DNA from 3 places in the Sphingomonas sp. HMP6 genome. Region 1 is predicted to be linked to each of the others. Evidence: predicted binding sites of a transcription regulator. Region 1 holds the regulator's gene; each other region holds the start of a gene.

Region 1 (7,543 bases):
CGCTTCAAATCGGCGGGGGCACTTTGCGTGGGTTGGGCGCGCGGCTGGAACAGTGGCTGGAGGCGGAGCGCGATCAGCTTGCCTTGTGGTTGCCGGTCGCGCTGGGCGGCGGGATCGCATTGTGGTTCGTTTTACCTGACGCGCGGAGCTGGCAGATCGCCGGGCTGACGGCGGTTGCAGTGGCGCTAGGCGGGTTGGCGGCGGGGCGATACGGGCGCGCGGCGCGGGTGGTTGCGGTGGGCGCAACGGCAGTCGCGCTTGGGCTCGGCTTGATCTGGTGGCGGGCGGAGCATGTTGCGCAAGGCGTGCTGCATCGGCCGACGATTGCGACGTTCACGGCCCGAGTGGAGCGAATCGAGCCGCTGCCGGCGCGCGATTTGGTGCGGTTGCGGTTGGCGCCGGTGGAAGTGCTTTCGGTGCCCGAGTCTCGCGGGCCGGCGCGGCCGTTGCCAACATTGCCGCCGCGCATTCGGGTTAATCTGGCGAGCGTGGACGTTCCCGAAGGGCTGGCGCTGGGGGCAACGCTCCGGCTGTCGGCGCGGCTGATGCCACCGCCCGAACCCTCTGTGCCCGGTGCCTATAATTACGCGCGGACGGCGTGGTTCGACGGGATCGGCGCGACCGGGCGCGGGTTTGGGCCGGTCAGCGTGGTGGCCGGCGGCGGCGCGCGGGATGCCGGGCTGCGCGTGCGGCTGTCGCGGCATATTCAGGCGAGCGCGGGTGGCGGCGCTGTCGGTGGGAGTGGGGCGGGCGGAATTGCGGCCGCGCTGGCGACGGGCGATCAGGGGGGCATTCCCGCCGAGGATAATGAGGCGATGCGGCGCTCGGGCCTGGCGCATCTGCTGTCGGTCAGCGGGTTGCACATCACCGCGGCGGTGGCGGCGGTGATGCTGCTGGTGACGAGGTTGCTCGCGCTCAGCCCGTGGGTCGCTTTGCGCTGGCGGATCCCGCTGATCGCGGCGGGAGCGGGGGCGCTGGCGGCGATCGGGTACACGTGGCTCACCGGATCGGAGGTGCCGACGATCCGGTCATGCGTCGCAGCACTTTTCGTGCTGGTGGCGCTTGTGCTGGGGCGCGAGGCGCTGACGCTGCGGCTGGTCGCGGCGGGGGCGGTGATCGTGTTGTTGCTATACCCCGAGGCTTTGGCGGGGCCGAGCTTTCAGCTTTCGTTTGCGGCGGTCGCATCGATCATCGCGCTCAACGAACATCCTGTGGTGCGGCGGTGGTTCGCCCCGCGCGAGCAATCGCGGGCGGCGGCGATCGGGCGTGGGATTGTGGCGCTGTTGTTGACGGGAATCGTGGTCGAATTGGCGCTGATCCCGATCTCCTTGTTCCATTTTCACAAGGCCGGGGTGTACGGCGCGGTCGCCAATATCATCGCGATCCCGCTGACAACTTTTGTCACCATGCCGCTGGAGGCGCTGGCGTTGCTGTTCGACACAGTGGGGGCGGGAGCGCCGTTCTGGTGGCTGACGGCGCGCTCGCTCGATCTGCTGCTGTGGATCGCGCGGACGACGGCGGCAATTCCCGGAGCGGTCGCGCCGCTGCCCGCGATGCCGGGCGGGGCCTATGCGTTGATGGTGGCGGGTGGGCTGTGGATCGCTTTGTGGCGGACGCGGTGGCGGCGGCTGGGGCTGATACCGCTGGCGGCAGGGGCGATCTGGGCGCTGGCGACCCCAGCACCCGATCTGCTGGTGACAGGAGACGGGCGGCATCTCGCGATCCGTACCGATGGTGGGGATATTGCGTTGCTGCGCGACCGGGTGGGGGATTACACCGCCGATATGCTGACAGAAAATGGCGGGATAGACGGCCTGCCGATGCTGCTGTCGGACCATCCAGAGGCGCGGTGCAGCCGCGATCTGTGTTTGATGACGCGCCGTGCGGGCGGGCGCGACTGGCGTGTCGTGGCGACACGGAGTGCCTATCTGGTGCCGGTTGCCGAGTTGATCGCGGCGTGCCGGACGGCGGATATCGTGGTCAGCGAGCGGCGATTACCGCGCGGATGCACGCCACGCTGGTTGCGGCTCGACCGGCCGGTACTGGTGCGGACCGGTGGCGTGGCGATCAGCTTCGAGCGGGGCGCGGTGCGGACGGTGCGGCAGTCCGGCGATACGCATCCGTGGATCGCCGCGCCGCTGCCGCCGGAGCGGCTGCGGCGCACTTGGGGCAAGGTGAAAAATGGCGCCCGATCAGGCGGACCGGCCCGCTAACTGCACTGCCAAATTGCCCCGAAGCCCGCTGGACCGCGTTCCGATCATGCCGAACGGGTTCGAGACGGCGGCCTGCTTCAAGCCCGGCGATCGCGTCGATCGCACCGCGCAGCCGACGCCCGCCGTTCAATCGTAACGGCGCAGGATACCGGCGAGCTTGCCCTGCACGCGGACCTGCGCGGGCGCGTAGCGTTGCGGATCGTAAGCGCGGTTGGCGGGGTCGAGCCGGATCATCGCGCCCTCACGACGGAAGAATTTGAGCGTCGCTTCGCTTTCCTCGATCAAGGCCACGACGATCTCGCCGTCGCGGGCGATTTCCTGGCGGCGGATCAGCGCGTAATCGCCGTCCAGAATCCCCGCCTCGACCATCGAATCCCCCGACACTTCGAGCGCGTAATGCTCGCCACTGCCGAGCAGGGCGGCGGGGACGGCGAGCATCGAGGCACCCTCGAACGCTTCGATCGGCACGCCGGCCGCGATGCGGCCGTGCAGCGGGATTTCGATCACGTCGTTGGCGGGTTCGGGCAGATGGCGCACGTTGCTGGGCGCTGCGGCCTCGGCTGCGACCTTGGTCGGTGCCTTGGTCCCGCGTTCGGGCATCTTGAGCACTTCGAGTGCGCGGGCCCGGTTGGGCAGGCGGCGGATGAACTGGCGTTCCTCGAGCGCGCTGATCAGGCGGTGCACGCCAGACTTGGACTTGAGGTCGAGCGCTTCCTTCATTTCCTCGAACGAGGGGGAGACCCCGGTCTCGTCGAGCCGGTCGTTGATGAAGCAGATCAACTCATGCTGCTTGCGGGTAAGCATGTCGCGGCCCTTTCGTCGGAACAGACGACGAACCTATACGGAACGAAAAATCGCGCGTCAAGCCGGGCGGGTTACGCGAGCAGGATGACTTCCACCGAGTCGCCGGGCGCAGCGGCGGGGGCGTGCGGCGCGCGGACGATGAGACAGTCGGCGCGGGCGAGCGTGCGGACCATCGAGGAGTCCTGCCGGTCCGCCGGTGCGACGCGGCCATCGTTCGTCGTGGCGCGCAGATAGTCCTGGCGGTGGTCGTTCGCGGGCAGGGCGACACCGAGGATCGCGTGGCGTGTGCCTGGCAGCGGGGTGGCGGCGGCTGCCAGATGAGCGATCAGCGGGCGAAGGAAGATCGTCGCGGTCACGAAGGCCGACACTGGGTTGCCCGGCAAGCCGAGCACGACGGTGTTGCGCAACCGTCCCGCCAGCATCGGCTTGCCCGGCCGCAGCGCGATTCGCCAGAAATCGAGATTTCCGCCCGCCGCCTGAAGCGCGGGGCGGATCAAATCGTGGTCGCCGACCGAGGCACCGCCGGTGGTGACGAGGATGTCGGCATCGACCTGTGCGAAGGTGTCGACGATCGCGTCGATCCGATCGGGCAGGATGCCGAGATCGATCACCTCGACCGGGAGATCGGCCAGCAAGGCGGCGAGCATGACGCCGTTCGATTCGGGCAGCGCATCGGCGGTGAGGGGGGCACCGGGCGCGACGAGTTCGTCGCCGCTCGCCATGATCGCAACGCGGACCCGTCGGCGCACTGGGAGTGTGCCGTGCCCGGCGATGGCGGCGAGCGCGATCCGCGCCGGGGTGAGCCGCTCGCCCGCGCCGACAAGCGTTTCGCCGGCGCTGAAATCGAGGCCCTTGCGGCGGACATTGCCGCCACGTTTCGGACCTTCGCCTGCCAAGCGGAGCGTCTCGCCATCGCGCGCTGCCTCTTCCTGGACGAGCACACTATCGGCACCCGCGGGCATTGCCGCCCCGGTGAAGATGCGGACGGACTGGTTCGCACCGAGCGTGCCATCGAAGCGACGCCCCGCCGCGCTTTCGCCGATCACCGTCAAAGGACCGGGCAGATCGTCGAAGCGGAGCGCGTAACCGTCCATCGCCGATAGATCGGTCGTCGGTTGCGTTCGCAGCGCCAGCACGTCGGCCGCCGACCAGCGCCCGGATGCTTCGCGCAGCGGCACCGTCTGGACCGCGACGGGGGTGCCGAGCGCAAACAGGCGGGTTTGGGCATCGGTGACGGAGAGGAGGGGTGGGGGCATGGCGTGCCTGTATCGTGCCAGCGGGTGCCGCGTCGAGGGGCGCGCGGTTTCGGAGCGCCGATTCTCGCGGGTTGCTGGCCCCGACGCGAGATGACCAAAAAGCCACAGTCGATGAGAATCCACCGGCCAATTCGCGCTGTCATCATAACGCCTTAAACCGCGCCTAGCGCGCGGTGACCGGCGGCATTTCACTCAGATGAAGGTCGTCCGGCAGAGTGCAGCGCAGGAGCCCGGGAGTGCCCTGCGCGCGCATCTTCATATCAATAGCTCAATCAAAAAGTGGGAAACTCTCATGTCTAAATCGCTCGCCGCCAAGTCCGCACTTCTGTTCGGCACGGCCTTCTCCGCGCTTTGGGCAAGCGCCGCCAGCGCGCAGGACGCGCCCGTCGCGACGCCTGCTGCCGCGACCGCGCAGGCCACCGATAGCGACAGCCTCGGCGACATCGTCGTCACTGCCCAGCGCCGCCGCGAAAATCTGCAGTCGGTGCCGGTCTCGGTCGGCGTGCTGCAAGGCGACGATCTGCGCACCTACACGACGGGCGGCAGCGATACGCTACTCGAACTCGCCAACCGCGTGCCCGGCCTCTACGTCGAATCGACCACCGGCCGCATCTTCCCGCGCTTCTACATCCGCGGTCTCGGCAACGTCGATTTCTACCTCGGCGCATCGCAGCCGGTGTCGATCATCCAGGACGATGTCGTGCTGGAGCATGTCGTGCTCAAATCGAACCCGGTGTTCGACGTGCGCCAGATCGAAGTGCTGCGCGGGCCGCAGGGTACGCTGTTCGGCCGCAACACGACGGCGGGCATCATCAAGTTTGACACGATCCGTCCGAGCAACGCGTTCGAAGGCCGCGCGACGGCATCGTACGGCAGCTACAACACGATCAGCGTCGATGCGGGCGTCGGCGGGCCGATCGTCAAGGACGTGCTCTCGTTCCGCGTTTCGGCGCTGTACCAGCATCGCGACAATTGGATCGACAACACCTTCAACGGCGTCAGCGGTGACGGCACCGTCGGCGGCAAGAACGTGCTCGGCCGCTTCGATGAGAAGGACGTACGCGTCCAATTGATGCTGACCCCGCCGGACACCGGCTTCACCGGCATCCTGTCGGCGCATGCGCGCCATTACAGCGGCACCGCGACGCTGTTCCATCGCGGCGCGATCAAGCTCGGGTCGAACGACGTGAGCGCCGAACCGCGCGATGCCGTCGGCAATGACGAAGCGCTCAACAGCCCGCAGGCGTACAAGACGTACGGCGCATCGTTCAACGCGAAGAACGATTTCGGCGGCGTCACGCTGACCTCGATCACGGCGTATGAGACGACCTCGGGGTCGAGCCGTGGCGACACCGACGGCGGGATCGCGGCCAACTTCCCCGGCGGACGCTTCTACGGCCAGAGCCGTGGTCGCGTGATCGATCTCGATCAGCTGAGCGAGGAAGTCCGCTTGGCGAGCAATGGCAATGGTCGCTTCAAATGGCAGGTCGGCGGGATCTATTTCGAGTCGCGCGACACCACCGAATTCGCGCAGCGCGGCTTTTTCCTGCTCAACAATTCGTTTGGTACGACGCCCAACCCGAACAATTTCGTCGTCCTGCGCAACGTCAACACGTCGTACGCGGGCTTCGGCCAGGCGAGCTACGAGCTTCTGCCGAAGCTGACTCTGACCGGCGGCGTGCGCGTGACCTATGACGAGAAGACGACGCGTCTGGTCACGCCGCCGCGCAATGCTGCTGGCGTGGTGACCTTCCCGGTGACGGCGGCGACCAATGTCCGGCTCGCCGACACGCAGCCGAGTTGGGAGGGGAGCCTGCGCTATGAAGTGAACCCGGACGTCAACGTATTCGCGCGCGTCTCGCGCGGTTTCCGTGGGCCGACGATCCAGGGCCGCAACGCCGTGTTCAGCTCGGCGTTCGTGACGGCGGGTTCGGAGACGATCACGTCGTACGAGGCGGGCTTCAAGTCGAACCTGTTCGGCAACACGCTGCGCTTCAACGCGACGGGGTTCTACTACAAGGTCAAGAACATCCAGTTGAACGGCAACGATGCCAACAACAACGGCCTGTTGTTCAACGCCAATCAGGCGCAGGCTTGGGGTGGTGAAGCCGAACTGACGTGGCGTCCGGTGCGCAACCTGACGCTCGGCCTCGGCGGCAGCGTGCTGCATACGGAAGTGAACGACACGCGCGTCTATACGCCGGTGTGCAAGCTGAACGGCGTGGTCACCTGCACCGTGCTCAACCCGACGATCAATGTCGGTACGGCGACGCTGGCGCAGATCAACGGCAACGCATTGCCCAATGCGCCGAAGTATCAGTTCGACGGCAATGCCCGCTACGACCTGCCGCTCGGCAATGGCGGCAAGCTGTTCCTGGCGGGCGATGCGACGGTGCAGGGCTTCACCAGCTTCGTGCCGTATAAGACGATCGAATACACCTCCGACGGTACGTTCGAGGTTGGTTTGAAGGCGGGTTATGCCGCGCCGGACAACAAGTATGAAATCGCGGTCTATGTTCGCAATCTGACCGACGAGAAAAACCTCAAGGGCGTGCTCGATAACTACAACGCCGCCGTCTTCAACGACCCGCGCATCATCGGCGTGTCGCTGTCGGGAAAGTTCTGATTGATCCAGGATCGACTTGCGGCGCAGGTCGATCCTATTTCCTTCCCCGGCGGAGGCCGGGGCCCAGTTGCGAAACGGTGGAAGGCGAGCGGCAGCGCTCCGTTACCTCTGCCATTCCGACTGGGCCCCGGCCTTCGCCGGGGAAGCGTCGTTTTAGGGAAAGCGCAGGCGCTGCTCAGCGCGCCCAGTCGCCCGATTTGCCGCCGGTTTTGGTGAGCAACTGCACCCCGCCGATCGTCATGCCTTTGTCGATCGCCTTGGCCATGTCGTAGATCGTCAGCAGTGTGACCGAGACGGCGGTGAGTGCTTCCATCTCGACCCCGGTTTTGCCCGCCGTCGCGGCGGTGGCGGTGGCGGTGACGCCGGTTTCGTCCACCGCGAGATCGATCGCCACGCGGGTGAGCGGGAGCGGGTGGCACAAAGGAATCAACTCAGCGGTACGCTTCGCCGCCATGATCCCGGCGACGCGCGCGACAGCGAGCACGTCGCCCTTCAGCGCGGTGCCTTCGCGGATCGCGCGGGCTGCTTCTGCGCTCATCTCGATCCGACCGGTGGCTACCGCCTCGCGGCGGGTGTCGGCTTTCGCGCCGACATCGACCATGTGCGCGGCACCGGTGGCGTCGAGGTGGGTGAGGTCGCTCACC
Region 2 (7,543 bases), 680 kb from region 1:
ATCACTTGCCGCTCACCGGGAAATGCCCCTCACCGCCCTGTTAACAACGGCGCCAAATACCGCCCCGTAAAGCTCCCCTTAGCCTTCGCGACCACCTCCGGCGTGCCCTCCGCGACGATTTCCCCGCCCTTGACGCCGCCCTCCGGCCCGAGATCGAGCACCCAATCCGCGGTCTTGATCACGTCGAGGTTGTGCTCGATCACGACCACGGTATTCCCCTGTTCGACCAGTTGGTGCAGCACTTCGAGCAATTTGCGGACATCCTCGAAATGGAGGCCGGTGGTGGGTTCGTCGAGGATATACAGCGTCTGGCCGGTCGCGCGGCGCGACAGTTCCTTGGCGAGTTTGACGCGCTGCGCCTCGCCGCCCGAGAGCGTCGTCGCTTGCTGGCCGACCTTGACGTAGCCCAGGCCGACCTCGGCCAGCATCGCCATCTTGTCGCGGATGGGGGGGACGGCCTTGAAGAATTCGACCGCATCCTCGACCGTCATGTCGAGCACGTCGGCGATGCTGAGGCCCTTGAACTTCACCTCGAGCGTCTCGCGATTGTAGCGCGCGCCGTGGCACACGTCGCAAGTGACATAGACGTCGGGGAGGAAGTGCATTTCGATCTTGAGCAGCCCGTCGCCCTGGCACGCCTCGCACCGGCCGCCCTTGACGTTAAACGAGAAACGCCCGGGTTTGTAGCCGCGTGCCTGGCTTTCGGGGAGGCCGGCGAACCAGTCGCGGATTTGCGTGAAGGCGCCGGTATAGGTGGCGGGGTTGCTGCGCGGGGTGCGGCCGATCGGCGACTGGTCGATATCGATGACCTTGTCGAGATACTGCAGGCCGGTGACCTTGTCGTGCTTGCCCGCGAGCACGCGCGCACCGTTGAGCGAGCGCGCGGCGGCGGCGTAGAGCGTGTCGATCGTGAAGCTCGATTTGCCGCTGCCCGAGACGCCGGTGATGCAGGTGAAGGTGCCGAGCGGGAGGCTTGCCGTGACGCCCTTGAGGTTGTTGGCGGTGGCGTTGTGGACGGTGAGTTTCTTGCCATTGCCCTTGCGCCGGGTTTTCGGCACGGCGACTTCGCGGCGGCCGGAGAGGTAATCGGCGGTGATGCTGTTTTCGTTCGCGAGCACTTCCTCGAACGTGCCCTGCGCGACGATGTGGCCGCCGTGGACGCCCGCCCCCGGCCCCATGTCGATGACGTAATCGGCGGTGCGGATCGCGTCCTCGTCATGTTCGACCACGAGCACGGTGTTGCCGAGATCGCGCAGGCGGCGGAGCGTCTTCAACAGCATGTCATTGTCGCGCTGGTGCAGGCCGATGCTGGGTTCGTCGAGCACGTAGAGCACGCCGGAGAGGCCGCTGCCGATCTGGCTGGCGAGGCGGATGCGTTGGGATTCGCCGCCGGAGAGCGTGCCGCTGGTGCGGTCTAGGTTGAGGTAATCGAGGCCGACATTGTTGAGGAAGCCGAGCCGCTCAAGGATTTCCTTGAGGATGCGTTCGGCGATGGCGTTTTGTTGCGTGGAGAGGTCGGCGGGGACGCTCTCGAACCAGGTGAGCGCGTCGACCACCGACAGGCGTGTGACCGACGAGATGTCGCGCATGCCGATCTTGACCGCGAGTGCCTCGGGCTTGAGGCGCGCGCCGCCGCACACTTCGCACGGGGCGGAGCTTTGGTATTTGGAGAGTTCCTCGCGCATCCACGCGCTTTCGGTGCTGAGCATGCGGCGGTTGAGGTTGCCGATGACGCCCTCGAACGGTTTCTTGACGTCATACGACTTCTTGCCGTCGATGAAGGTGAGCGTGACGGGCTTGCCGCCGGTGCCGTGGAGGATGATGAGCTGCACTTCGCCGGGGAGGTCCTCCCACGGCGTCTCCAGGCTGAAGCCGAATTCGCGCGCGAGGCTGCCGAGGACTTGCATGTAATATGGCGACGGCGGGTTGGACTTGGCCCAGGGGACGACCGCGCCCTTCTTGATGCTGAGCGCGTGGTTGGGGACGACGAGGTCCTCGTCGAACAGCAGTTTTTCGCCGAGGCCATCGCACGCCGGGCACGCGCCTTGGGGTGCGTTGAAGCTGAACAGCCGGGGTTCGATTTCGGCGATGGTGAAGCCGGAGACGGGGCAGGCGAATTTTTCGGAGAAGACGATGCGGTTGGCGGGGATGCCGGCGCCCTTCATCTTTTGCTCGGGGGCGCCGCCTAGACTCCCCTCCCGCTCGCGGGAGGGGCTGGGGGAGGGCATGTCCGCTTGAAACGACTGTGGGATTTCGCGGACAGCCCCTCCCCCAGCCCCTCCCGCAAGCGGGAGGGGAGCAGAAAGCGCCTCCGCCACCGTGCCATCCACCAGATCCACATAGGCCAGCCCCTCGGCGAGCTTCAGCGCAGCCTCGAAACTCTCGGCCAGGCGCGTCGCCATGTCGGGGCCGACGACGAGGCGATCGACCACCACCTCGACATCATGCTTCAGTTTTTTGTCGAGCGCCGGGGCCTCGTCGATCTCGTAAATCTCGCCGTCGATGCGGACGCGCGTGAAGCCGGCCTTCTGCCATTCGAGCAGCTCCTTGCGATACTCGCCCTTCCGCGCGCGGACGACGGGGGCGAGCAAGTAGAGCCGCGTGCCCTCGGGCAGCGCCATGACGCGGTCGACCATCTGGCTGACGGTTTGCGCCGAGATCGGCAGGCCGGTCGCGGGGCTGTACGGAATGCCGACGCGCGCCCACAGCAGACGCATGTAATCGTAGATTTCGGTGACGGTCGCGACGGTCGAGCGCGGGTTGCGGCTGGTGGTCTTCTGCTCGATGCTGATCGCTGGCGACAGGCCCTCGATATGGTCGACATCGGGCTTCTGCATCAGTTCGAGGAACTGGCGCGCATAGGCCGACAGCGATTCGACATAGCGCCGCTGCCCCTCGGCATAGATCGTGTCGAAGGCGAGGCTCGATTTGCCCGACCCGGACAGGCCGGTGATGACGGTCAGCGTATCGCGCGGAATGTCCACGCTCACATCCTTGAGGTTGTGCTCGCGCGCGCCGCGTACGGAAATATGAGTCAGCATGGGGCCGGTTTGTTCCAGATTTGTTCGGGTGACGCAAGCGACGGGTTGCGGGGTGGAGATGGGGCGTTAGGATGCGCGGGGCAAGGGTGAGGGGGCGATATGCACTGGACGTTGTTGACGATGATTTCGGGCCTCGCCGGACAGGTGCCGGGCGCAGCGCCGGACACCCCGACCACCAGCGTTGCAGCGCCTGCAGATAGTCCGGCGATGGCGATTGCACGCGCCAATCGTACGAAAATGAAAGCTCCGCCGAGACCGAAAGCCCGTCTCAAGCCCGACTATCCCGAAGTGGAACGGGCCGCGCTGCACGGCGGCACGGTATCGGTCGCGGCAATCGTAAACGAAACCGGGACGATCGAAGAGGCGACCATCGTGCGCAGTTCCAGTTTCCCCGCGCTGGATGCGGCGGCGTTGGACGTTGTGCGCACGGGCAGTTTCATACCCGCCAAGGATGCAAACGACACGCCGATCGCGGTGCCGGTGTCGTTACCGATTCGATTCGATCCCTATGACCTGAGCGGCGATGTAACAGTTGCTACCGAACCGGAGCAGACATATCCCGACGCAGAACGCGCTGCCGGGCACCACGGTCGCGTGCTTGTGGTTGGCGTCGTCGATGTCGATGGGGCGCTGACCCGCGCGGAAGTCTCGGCGAGTAGTCGAGCACCGGGTCTCGACGCTGCGGCGCTGGCGACGGCGCGGGCCACGCGCTTTGAAGTCCGTCGCGACGATAAAGGTCAGGCGCTGCCGACGCCGGTTCGCATGGCGTATGAGTATGACAGTTTTCGCTCCCCCGGCAAAGGCGGCGGAGTGCTACGCTATCGCTGCGACCAGTTCGTGCTGGATCAGGATTGGTGGCGTTCTACCTTTCCACCAAAGGAGCGTGGCGAGTTTTATACGATGATGCTGGGCCTCGGGACGTTGGCACAATTGCGCGGTGGCAAACTCGACTTCACTTCGGCCTCGCTGGCTGATTTTGAAGTGCGTTGGACCAAAGCGATTGAAGCTTGTCGTGCGCACCCAACGACATTGATGATCGACCACCTCAAGCCGGAGGGCGAGTGGGCGCGGCGGGCGGCCGAGCCACGTCGCTAGCGTCCCCGCCCCCCATACCCCGGCAGCCCCAGCTTCCACCGGATCGCCGCCGCCCTGAGCGCGAAGCCCGCTGCAGCCGCCACGCCCGCAGCCAACGTCGGCTCCACCCCCAGCGTCACCAGCGCGACGTGCAGCCCCGCTGCCAGTGCCGCTGCCGTCACATACAGTTCCGGCCGCATCAGGATCGAGGGTTCGCCCGCCAGCACGTCGCGGATGATGCCGCCGACGCACGCCGTCACCACACCCATCAGCGCGGCGGGGACCGGGGGCACGCCGAACGCTAGCGCCTTGGCCGCGCCGAACACGGCGTACGCCGCGAGGCCGACCGCATCGAGCCAGTCGAGCGCGGTCGTCTGCCCCTGCGGCCCACGCCACCAGCCGGCCGGCGTCAGCCACACCAGCCCCGCGACCGCCAGACAGATTGCCGACACAAACGGATCATGCACCCAGAACACCGGCGCGCCGATCAGCAGATCGCGTACCGACCCGCCGCCCACGCCGGTGATGAGCGCGAAGAACGCCGCCGTCACGAACGTCTGTCCGCGCCCGGCGGCAGCGAGCGCCCCGGTGATTGCGAAGACGGCGATCCCGAACAGATCGAGCCACGGCAGGATGGAGCCGAATTGCCAGGGGTGGAGCGGGAGCATGATGCTGTCTAAGCGATCCGTTGCTCCGAAGCGTGCATTAAAACGCGCGCGTTACGCCAAGCTCTACGCTTAGCCGACGATAGTCGTATATTCCGACGCTCGACCGATTGCGTTCGTAGGCAAACCGCGCAACCGGAGCGAGCGCCAGCAACGCGAGCTTGCGCAACACGAGCCCCGTACCGATCCGAACGAAATTATCGTAACGCCTTGCGGTGTAGAGTAACAATCGCGCGTCGGCGTCGAGGTGACGATACGTAACCGTGCCGAAGAGCGTCGCAGTCTTGACGTCTCGCCATACCAACGCCGTGACGCCGCCTGAGGTGTTCGCAAAGCCGGGATCGCGCGCGATCTGCCGATCCATCGACACGGTAATGCTACCCCCCATGCGCGGGGTAAAGGCCCGCTCGACCGCTAGCGACGCATTATAAATCGAGCCGCTTTGCAGATCGTTCAGGCTGTAATCCGCACGTGCGGCGGAGGCATCGATTTCGATCTGTCCGCGCCTGCCCACCACATGCGTCCAATTGATCGCGCCACCGATCGTGCGCGCATAAAAGACACCGCCATAATAGCGATTGGTCAGGGTGGCGGTCGGCCGAATACGGTCACGTGGCAAAGTGACCTCAGGACCGAGCGCCAAGGACGCCGACACGTCGTTGAATTGCGTTTCGCCATAAAGACTTGCCGCGGCCGAAACACGTCCGAGCAATGCCATACGGTTCGCGATCGGCAGGCGGGCGTACCCCTGACCGGCAAGCCTCGCTCCTAAACCGGATCTTTCGCGCGCATCTCGGCTCAAGGTCAACGGCGCGATGACTGTGTCCAGCGTGACCGCATTGGTGGCGCGGTTGATATTGGTATCGGGCGCGATCGCGACATCGATCGATCCTCCGAAACGTTTGGTCGTTCGCAGCGCGTTGGTGAACTGATCGACCACCACGGCTACGTCAGCGGGAAGTGCGCCGCTACGCGCTTGCCGCAACTGCCGCCGCGCACCATCGGAATCACCAAGAAGCACAAGCACGCGCGCCAGCTCCATCCTGACTCGCGCCCCATCTGGCTTTTCATCGAGTAAAGCGCGGAGAACGATCGCTGCATCCTTGTAGCGTTTCTCTTCCGCCAGCAACATACCGAGCCGGAAGCGCGCCTCGGATCGAATTTCGAGATCAGGATCGCGTGTCAGGGCACGGTAGATCGTCTCAGCGTCGGTATTGTTGCCGGTGGCGCGCTTGGCTTCGGCTAGCTCGAACAAGGCTACAGGGCCGAGCTGCTGCGTTTCCGCAACGGAAGGCTCGGCCTGCAAGTACAGTAAGGGCATACGCCAGTCTTTCAGACTCTGCGCGCTAGCGCTTCGCGACAAAAACGCCGACTATATTTACATCTTTACTTGGATTTGAGACATAGCTGTAGTTCAGTATCGTCTGGCCGGCGGCTTCATTCGCGACCGGCCCGTAAAATGCACCAAGCGCCGATCCCGTCACGCCATGGTCGCTGAACAACTGGTTCGCATAAAGTGTGAAAGTTGAACCAGAGATATTGCCGTTCAGCGTTAAGGTGTCGAAATCACGCATGAGTCCGGTCAGCGTCTCGCGACCAGTTAAGGTCATTCCACCCCGCAGGCTGTTGTCAACGAAGTTGGCCGTGAAATTCACCGTCCCAGTCACGTCGTAAATCGATGTGGCGACGCGATCGGAAAAGGGGCTGCCGCCGCTCACGGGCGTCGCCGTCGCGTAAACGTTACCGTTATAGGTCGCCGCGCCGACGCGTGGCATCTGGGTCGCTGGAGTTAATGCGCCATATGGAAGATAGACCCGGGTTGCGAGCTCCTTGCCTGCGGCGACAGACGTGTCGCGGATCTGAAGGTCCAGGAAACTCGCGTAAGACAGGGCCAATTCGCCGTTCCCTGCACCGGGCGCATAGGCCAGCAGTCGCAAAGTTCGCGCGCCATCAGTCTTTTGGTAAACGGTGAAACGGCTGTTGCTTTCTGCAGCGACGATATCGGACTGCGAGAAGTTCAAGTTCGTCAGGTTCGTCTCGACACGGGAAAAGCTGCGCCCGTCGAGCGAGGCATCAATTCGCTGGCCATTGCCATTCAATTCAAGACCGCGTGTGGCCGGTGTGTAGGTAACACTAAACGGAGCGCCCTGCGTCACTGAAACATATTCGGCGGGAAGCTGCGTCGCCGTATTCCGAACATAGGCGGCATACGCGACGTTATTCGAAGAGAATGTCTGCGGAGCGGTTAGTGTGTCGAGCCTGGTGCTGCCGCCGAGTGCGCCCTGTCGCCCAATGATCGCGCCGACCGCAACATCTCCGCCGGGTCCGCTAACCCCAACGCTGCTCCCGGCTCTGGTCGTGAACACCGCACCAAATTCGTTAGCGGATGGGCCGTAAAAGCGCCCATTCAATTCTCCGATCATCCCGCTCATACCGAAGAACGTGAACGTGCCTGCAAAGGCTCCATTACCCGTGCCGATGCTCCCGCCGCCAGCAAATCCGCTGCGAAACTCGGTAATTCCGCTCACCGTATTGATGCCTGAAATCGGCCCCGACAAAGACGCCATTCCGGTCGCGAAGTCTGCCGTCATGGCACCACTTCCAGCAAGCGCGATCGGTTCGAGCCGAAAGGCGGTCGCAAGCGTTCCAATTAGTGCGATATCGTAGACGGCAGCTCCCGTTCGCGGCATGCCTGTCGAAGGCGTAGTCACACCATAGGTAAAGGCATCGAACGAGCCCGAAACACTGCTGCTGCCACTCACC
Region 3 (7,543 bases), 1.5 Mb from region 1:
GTGAGCGCGTCGATCCCGTAGCCCGGAGCTATCTCCTCGATCCGCCGCAGCGTCAGGCGCAGCAAATGCGTGGCATCGCGGGTCGGGCGGGCGAGGCCGATGCGCAGGCGTTGGGGCACCCCGTCGATCCGGTCGGCGACCAATTCGATCGCGCGCGCGCCTTGTCCTGCTTGCGCGAGTGCGGTGACGAGGCGGGGCATCAGATCGCGCAGCCAATGCTCGATCGCGTCGGCGGTGGCGATCGGTTCGGCGAAGCGCTGTGCCACGACGATCGCTTCGGGCGGGATGATGGGGTCGAGCGGTTCGGGGAGGCGTCCTGTGGCTTGGTCGAGCCGGGCGATCAGCGCGCCGCCGAAGCGCCGGGCGAGCGGGGCGCGGGGGAGGGCGGCAAGCTGCCCGACGGTGTCGACGCCGAGGCGCTTGAGCAAGTCGATCGCGCGTTCCTCGAGTCGGAGTGCTGCGGTGGGGAGCGGGGCGATCGCGTCGAAATGCGCGGCGGGTTCGCAGATTTGCGGGGCGTAGCGCGCGAGTGCCCAGGCGGCACCCGGCGTATCGGCAACGGCAAGGCGTGCGGTGAAACCGGCGCGCGCGAGCAGGCGCACGATGCCGCGCGCCATCCGCGCCTCCCCGCCGAACAGATGCGCGGTGCCGGAGATGTCGAGGAACAGGCCGTCTTCGCCGGATAGGGCGACGATCGGGCACCAGCGCCGCGCCGCCCGCAGCGCGAGATCGCGTAAGGCGGCGCGGTCGCGCTGCGGATCGGCGGGACGGAGGTCGAGCTCGGGCACCAGCGCGCGCGCTTGCGTCGCCGCCATGCCAGGGTTGATCCCGAGCGCGCGCGCCGCGGGGGAGGCGGCGGCGATGACGAGTTTGTTGCCTTGTTGTTGGGTGGTGACGAGGGGGAGAGGGGCTTCTCTACCAATGCTATTTTTCGTCACCCCGGCCCTGTGCCGGGGTCCACTCCTCAACGCGGAAGGCAGAGCGTGCTGCGCGGTGGACCCCGGCACAAGGCCGGGGTGACGGTGTATTTGTGGGGCATGGTTCTGCCCACCCGCCCGCGCATCCCTGACCGGTGTCGCGCCCTCGTCCGGGGACATCGGCTTGAACGGATGCGCGCTCTCGCTCCGTGCCCAGCGCGCACCGGGACGCCAGCCGCCGACATGGGGGGCGGCGGGTCGGGCAGGGTCGGACGGCCCCACTGAAAGCACGGCCTCAGGCGGCGCGGCGATACGCTCGGCCTGCGCCGTCAGCCGAACGATCCGTTCGATCGGCCAATCGGGCAGGTAGAGCGAGGCGACCCGTTTCATCGCATGCCTCCATCGTCCATTCGGCGGATTCGCCGCCGCGTTGGCGGACCAGCTCCACCCCCCACATCGCGCGTCCGACTCCCGCCGCTCCGACCGGCAGTGCTGCCGAGGGGGCGGACGCGATCCGCCAGCGCGTCACGGCGGCGGACGGGACGGCGAGCGGATTGCCACCGCGCCCCCCTTTTCCGGTCTGGTCAGAAGCCGCCCGCGCATGGCGTTTCAACAGCAAGGCGATCGTTTTGCCGCCCTCCGCCGCCAGTTGCAGGCGGCGCGTATTGGGCATGGCGGCGCGCTTCACTTCGCCGACCACCGCGCCAAGGCCACGGTGACGCAGCCCTTCCTCCATCAGGGCGAGCAGTTCGGCATCGTCGGCGGCCTCGGCATAGATCAGCCGTTCGGGTGCGAGCCCCGCTTGATAGAGGCCGGGCGCGAACAGATCGCGCCGTCGCACCACCCACAGCACCGGCCCCCAGGCGCGCGCCGCGATCCCGGCCATGAACAGCGTTGCGGCGGCATCATCCGACGGGCTGGGGCTGGCGGCGGCGATTTCGTGGAGCGAATCGAGCCGCAGACCGCCCGTCGCCAAGCGCTCGTCGATCGTAGCGATCCCGAACGGCAGCACCGGGCGCCGACGCAAGCCGTCGCCCGCGACCTTCTTCAGGCTTTCGCGCAATTCGGCGACGATTGCGGCATGGGGACGGGCGGCGGAGGACACAGGACACGACTCGCAGAAGCAGGACTGTTCCTATTTTGTTCTCTTTCGTCCTACTGAGTCAAGCTGCTCCGTCACCGGAACGGGACAGGCCGTCGCATTCCGCTCACGCGACCCTCTCGCCAAGCCCCGCGAAATTTTATAACAACGGCGTGATAGAACGAATCCGCGTGCCGACTGTTTGAATGAGAGCACGTTCCCGCTGGAGAGACCATGGCAAGCGACCGCGTCCCTGCCCATTTGAAGCCCAATCTGCCCCCACTGTCGCTGTATGTGCCCGAACCCAAGTTCCGGCCCGGCGACACGGTCGATTTCACGCAAGTGCCGATTCCCCCGGCCGGGCAGGCACGTCGGCCCGACACCGCCGATGCCGCCGACAGCTTCCGTGATCTCGCTTTCGATCTGGTCCGCGTGCTCGATGATTCGGGGCAGGCAGTCGGCCCGTGGAACCCGCGCCTGTCGCCCGATACGCTGCGCGCGATGTTGCGCAGCATGGCGTTGGTCCGCGCGTTCGACGAACGCATGTTTCGCGCGCAACGCCAGGGCAAGACCAGCTTCTACATGAAGTGTACCGGCGAGGAAGCGGTCGCGGTCGCGGCGGCGTATGCGCTCGATTATGAGGACATGTGCTTCCCGTCCTATCGCCAGCAAGGCCTGCTGATCGCGCGCGGCTGGTCGATGGTCGACATGATGAACCAGATCTATTCGAACACGGCGGATCGTTTGCAGGGCAAGCAGTTGCCGATCATGTATTCGGTCAAGGAAGCCGGGTTCTTCTCGATCTCCGGCAACCTCACCACGCAATATCCGCAAGCGGTCGGCTGGGCGATGGCGAGCGCGGCCAAGGGTGATACGCGGATCGCGGCGACGTGGTGCGGCGAAGGATCGACCGCCGAGGGGGATTTTCATTCGGCCTGCACCTTTGCCAGCGTCTATCGCGCGCCGGTGATCTTCAACGTCGTCAACAATCAATGGGCGATCTCATCGTTCTCGGGCTTTGCCGGTGCGGAATCGACGACGTTTGCGGCGCGTGCGGTCGGCTACGGGATCGCCGGCTTGCGGGTCGATGGCAATGACGCGCTGGCGGTCTATGCCGCCACTGCCTGGGCAGCGGAGCGCGCGCGCACCAATCAGGGGCCGACGCTGATCGAGCATTTCACCTACCGCGCCGAAGGGCATTCGACCTCCGATGACCCCGGCCAATATCGCTCGGCGGGCGAGCCGACGGCGTGGCCGCTCGGCGACCCGATCAAGCGGTTGAAGGAGCATCTGATCGCGATCGGCGAATGGGATGAGGTGCGCCACGCCGCGCAGGATCTCGAACTCGCCGAATCGGTAAAGCGCGCGCAGAAGGAAGCCGAGGCCAATGGCATCCTCGGCCACGGCCTGCATCAGCCGCTCGACACGCTGTTCGACGGTGTGTTTGAGGAAATGCCGTGGCATTTGCGCGAGCAGCAAGCGCAGATGATCGCCGAGGAGACCGCCAGCGGCCGACCGTGGGCGCGGAAGGCATGATGATCGATCGTCGTTTCCTGCTCGGCGCGGGCGGCGCATTGGCGCTGTCGCCGTTCTTCCCGGCGATCGCCGCCGATACGAAGGTGAACCCGCAAACGGTTGATCTCGCGGTGTCGGCCAAGCGATCGACCAAATTGACCGTGTGGCGCCCGGCCAAGCCGAAGGGCGTTGTGCTGTTCTCGACCGGGCATGGTTCGTGGCCGGAGCGCTATGGCTTGCTGGTCGATCTGCTCACCGCCAACGGCTTTGCGGTGTTCGCGCCGCTTCACGTCGATTCGGTGCACTATCCCGATCGCGACAAGTTCAGCCCCCAGGCGGGTTTTTCGGAGCGGCTGTTCGATATGAAGGCGGCCGCCGCGTACGCCAGCGCCGCGCTGCCCGGCCTGCCGGTGATTGCCGCGGGGCACAGCTTCGGCACGCTCCTCGCCTTGTGCCTCGGCGGGTCGCTTGGCTATTTCGGCGCACTCCGCAATCCCGCAGTCAAGGCGGTGCTGGGCTTCTCCACCCCCGGCAAGATCCCCGTGCTGGTTCAGCCCAATGCATACGCGACGCTGGCCGTGCCGACGCTGCTGATCACCGGCACGAAGGACGTCGTTCCTGGCTTTGCCGAAAATCCCGCCGACCATCTCTTCCCGATCGAATCGAGCCCGTCGGGCGGCAAGTTCGCCATCGTGGTGGACGGGGCGGATCACGGGCTGGTCGCCGAACCCACCCCATTGGCGCGCGTGCAGGCACCGGTGAAGGATTTCCTCGCCGGCTACGCCTTTGATCGGAACAGCAGCAAGGCCGCGCTGGCGCGCTACAAGGCGGCGGGCGGCGACACCTTCATCGTGCGGAATACGGCCATATGAACGACATGATCGACAGCGCGCGCCCGGATGAGGCCCCGACTTCCACCCGGATGAACATGATCCAGGCGATCAATTCGGCGATGGACGTGATGATGGCGCGCGATCCCGACATCGTCGTGATGGGCGAGGATGTCGGCTATTTCGGCGGCGTGTTCCGCGCGACCGCGGGGTTGCAGGCGAAATACGGCAAGACGCGCGTGTTCGATACGCCAATCACCGAATGCGGCATCATCGGCGTCGCGGTCGGGATGGGTGCTTACGGCCTGCGCCCGGTGCCCGAAATCCAGTTCGCCGATTATATCTATCCCGCACTCGATCAGCTCGTGTCGGAGGCGGCGCGGCTGCGCTATCGCTCGGCGGGCGAATTCACCGCGCCGATCACGGTGCGCTCGCCCTTCGGCGGCGGCATCTTCGGCGGGCAGACGCACTCGCAGAGCCCCGAAGGCATCTTCACCCACGTCTCGGGCATCAAGACGGTGATCCCATCGACGCCGTATGACGCCAAGGGCCTGTTGATCGCCGCGATCGAGGACAATGACCCGACGATCTTCTTCGAGCCCAAGCGCATCTATAACGGCCCGTTCGACGGCCATTGGGACAAGCCGACGCAGAATTGGTCGCAGCATCCCGCCGGCGACGTGCCGACCGGCTATTACAAGATCGAACTCGGCAAGGCGAAGGTGGTCCGCGCGGGCGAGGCGCTGACGGTGCTCGCCTACGGCACGATGGTGCATGTCGCGCTCGCCGTGATCGAGGAAGCGGGCGTCGATGCCGAGGTGATCGATCTGCGCACGCTTGTGCCGCTCGACATCGAGACGATCGCAGCGTCGGTGCAAAAGACCGGACGCTGCATGATCGTGCATGAGGCGACGCGGACCAGCGGCTTTGGCGCGGAGCTGTCGGCGCAAGTCCAGGAACGCTGCTTCTACCATCTCGAAGCCCCGATCGAGCGCGTGACCGGCTTCGACACGCCCTATCCGCATAGCCTCGAATGGGCGTATTTCCCCGGGCCGGTGCGGATCGGCGAGGCGCTCAAGAAGATCATGAAGGCCTGACGTCCCCCGCGGCCCCCACCCACATACGGATTTATTGAGATGGCACGCTTCACCTTCAAACTCCCCGATATCGGCGAAGGCATTTCCGAGGCCGAGATCGTCGCCTGGCACGTCAAGGTTGGCGATCGGATCGAGGAGGACCAGCAAATCGCCGACATGATGACCGACAAGGCGACCGTGGAGATGGAATCGCCGGTGTCGGGGACCGTGATCGAACTGGCGGGTGAAGTCGGCGATCAGGTCTCGATCGGTGCCGCGCTGGTGGTGATCGAGACCGAAGGGGATTTCTCGGCGTCCGAAGCGCCTGCGTTGGAGCCGGTGACGGATGAGGTGAAGGCCGCACCGCTTTCCAGCGAGCAGGAAGAGGTGGCGGAGCAATATGAGGCGGAGAATCCGGGGGTAGAGGCACCTTCTTCCTCCCTCCCGCTTGCGGGAGGGGGCGGGCGCGCGCTCGCCACCGACGGCCCCGTTGATGGCGCGAGCCCACCCCCAGCCCCTCCCGCGGGCGGGAGGGGAGAAGAGCGAGTCCTCGCCTCTCCCGCCGTCCGCGCGCGCGCGGCCGATCTCGGCATCGATCTGGCGCACGTGAAGACCGAAAGCGACCGCGTCCGCCACAGCGATCTCGACGCGTTCCTGCGCTACGGCCAGGGGCAGGGCTACCACGCCCCGCACGCGTCGCACGCCCGCGCCGACGAAGCGGTCAAGGTCATCGGGATGCGCCGCCGCATCGCCGAGAATATGGCGGCGTCGAAGCGCGCGATCCCGCATTTCACCTATGTCGATGAAGTGGACGTCACCGCGCTCGAGGCGATGCGCGCCGATCTCAACGCCAATCGCGGGCAGCGGCCAAAGCTGACGATGCTCCCGTTGCTGATCGCGGCGATTTGCAAGACGGTGCCCGCCTTCCCGATGATCAACGCGCGCTACGATGACGAAGCGGGCGTGGTCACGCGGCACGGCAGCGTCCATCTCGGCATGGCGACACAGACTGATGCCGGGCTGACCGTCCCCGTCATCCGCGATGCGCAGGACCGCAACGTGTGGCAGCTCGCGACCGAAATCCTGCGGCTGGCCGAGGCGGCGCGCGCCAATAAGCTCACCCCGCAGGAAATGGGCGGCGGCACGCTGACCGTCACCTCGCTCGGGCCGCTCGGCGGGATCGCGACGACACCGGTGATCAACCGCCCCGAAGTCGCGATCATCGGTCCGAACAAGATCGTCGAGCGTCCGGTCTTTATGGGCGACGAGATCGTGCGCGCGAAACTGATGAACCTGTCGATCAGCTGCGATCACCGTGTGGTCGATGGGTGGGATGCGGCGAGCTTCGTCCAGGCGTTGAAGAAGTATCTGGAGACGCCGGTGCTGTTGTTCGCGGACTAAACCGCTGGGCGGAGGACGCGTCGGCTCCCGAAAGGGTGCGCGCCGCTGTCCGCTTGGCGCGTATACAGGCGGTCGTGCTATCTGCCGGGCAGGAGGGCGTTTGCCATGAAGCATGAGGTCCGGTTCCCCAATGCCGCCGGGGTGATGCTCGCCGGGTCGATCGAGCTGCCGCCGGGGCGCGTTCGCGCGGTCGCGGTGTTTGCGCATTGCTTCACCTGCACCGCGCGTAGCCACGGCGCGCGGCGGGTGAGTCTTGCGCTCGCCGAGCAGGGGATCGCGACGCTGCGCTTCGATTTCACGGGTCTCGGCGACAGCGAAGGGGCGTTCGCGGACAGCCATTTCACCGCCAATGTCGATGATCTGGTCGCGGCGGCGGCGTATCTGGAAAGCAGCATAGGCGCGCCGGCGATCCTGATCGGCCATTCGCTCGGCGTCGCGGCGGTGATTGCGGCGGCGGAGCAGATTCCCTCGGTAAAGGCGGTCGTGACGATCGCCGCGCCGTTCGATCCCGCGCATGTCCTGCATCTCATCAAGGGTACCGAGGATATCGGCGATCAGCAGACCGAAGTGTCGATCGGCGGGCGGCCATTCCGGATCGGGCGCGATTTCCTCGACTCGGTCGCGGGGCAGGATCAGGCGGCGCGGCTCGGGCGGTTGAAGCGGGCGCTGCTGGTGCTGCATTCGGCGACCGATGCGACCGTCGGGATCGAGAATGCGCGCGCG

What was found. Region 1 encodes LexA, which represses DNA repair genes until DNA is damaged. Its sites were predicted from a motif close to GTTCCNCNCTTGTTCT; they were not measured.
Region 2: a site for LexA is predicted at 3,053-3,068, ahead of uvrA (excinuclease ABC subunit UvrA). Genes of this name have one in related genera too.
Region 3: a site for LexA is predicted at 2,049-2,064, ahead of HMP06_RS09425 (ImuA family protein). Genes of this name have one in related genera too.

Annotation. Positions count from the first base shown of each region.
Region 1 covers NZ_AP022672.1:353,651-361,193, forward strand. The annotation lists gene HMP06_RS01725 (ComEC/Rec2 family competence protein) at 1-2,213, shown strand, start outside; gene lexA (transcriptional repressor LexA) at 2,340-3,017, opposite strand; gene HMP06_RS01735 (molybdopterin molybdotransferase MoeA) at 3,089-4,273, opposite strand; gene HMP06_RS01740 (TonB-dependent receptor) at 4,566-6,899, shown strand; gene moaC (cyclic pyranopterin monophosphate synthase MoaC) at 7,075-7,542, opposite strand; gene trpC (indole-3-glycerol phosphate synthase TrpC) at 7,539-7,543, opposite strand, start outside.
Region 2 covers NZ_AP022672.1:3,305,938-3,313,480, reverse strand. The annotation lists gene uvrA (excinuclease ABC subunit UvrA) at 30-3,041, opposite strand; gene HMP06_RS16200 (energy transducer TonB) at 3,162-4,136, shown strand; gene HMP06_RS16195 (trimeric intracellular cation channel family protein) at 4,133-4,783, opposite strand; gene HMP06_RS16190 (tetratricopeptide repeat protein) at 4,821-6,101, opposite strand; gene HMP06_RS16185 (transferrin-binding protein-like solute binding protein) at 6,127-7,543, opposite strand, start outside.
Region 3 covers NZ_AP022672.1:1,893,870-1,901,412, reverse strand. The annotation lists gene HMP06_RS09430 (DNA polymerase Y family protein) at 1-938, opposite strand, end outside; gene HMP06_RS09425 (ImuA family protein) at 1,213-1,980, opposite strand; gene HMP06_RS09420 (3-methyl-2-oxobutanoate dehydrogenase (2-methylpropanoyl-transferring) subunit alpha) at 2,233-3,534, shown strand; gene HMP06_RS09415 (alpha/beta hydrolase) at 3,531-4,385, shown strand; gene HMP06_RS09410 (alpha-ketoacid dehydrogenase subunit beta) at 4,436-5,440, shown strand; gene HMP06_RS09405 (dihydrolipoamide acetyltransferase family protein) at 5,480-6,820, shown strand; gene HMP06_RS09400 (bifunctional alpha/beta hydrolase/OsmC family protein) at 6,926-7,543, shown strand, end outside.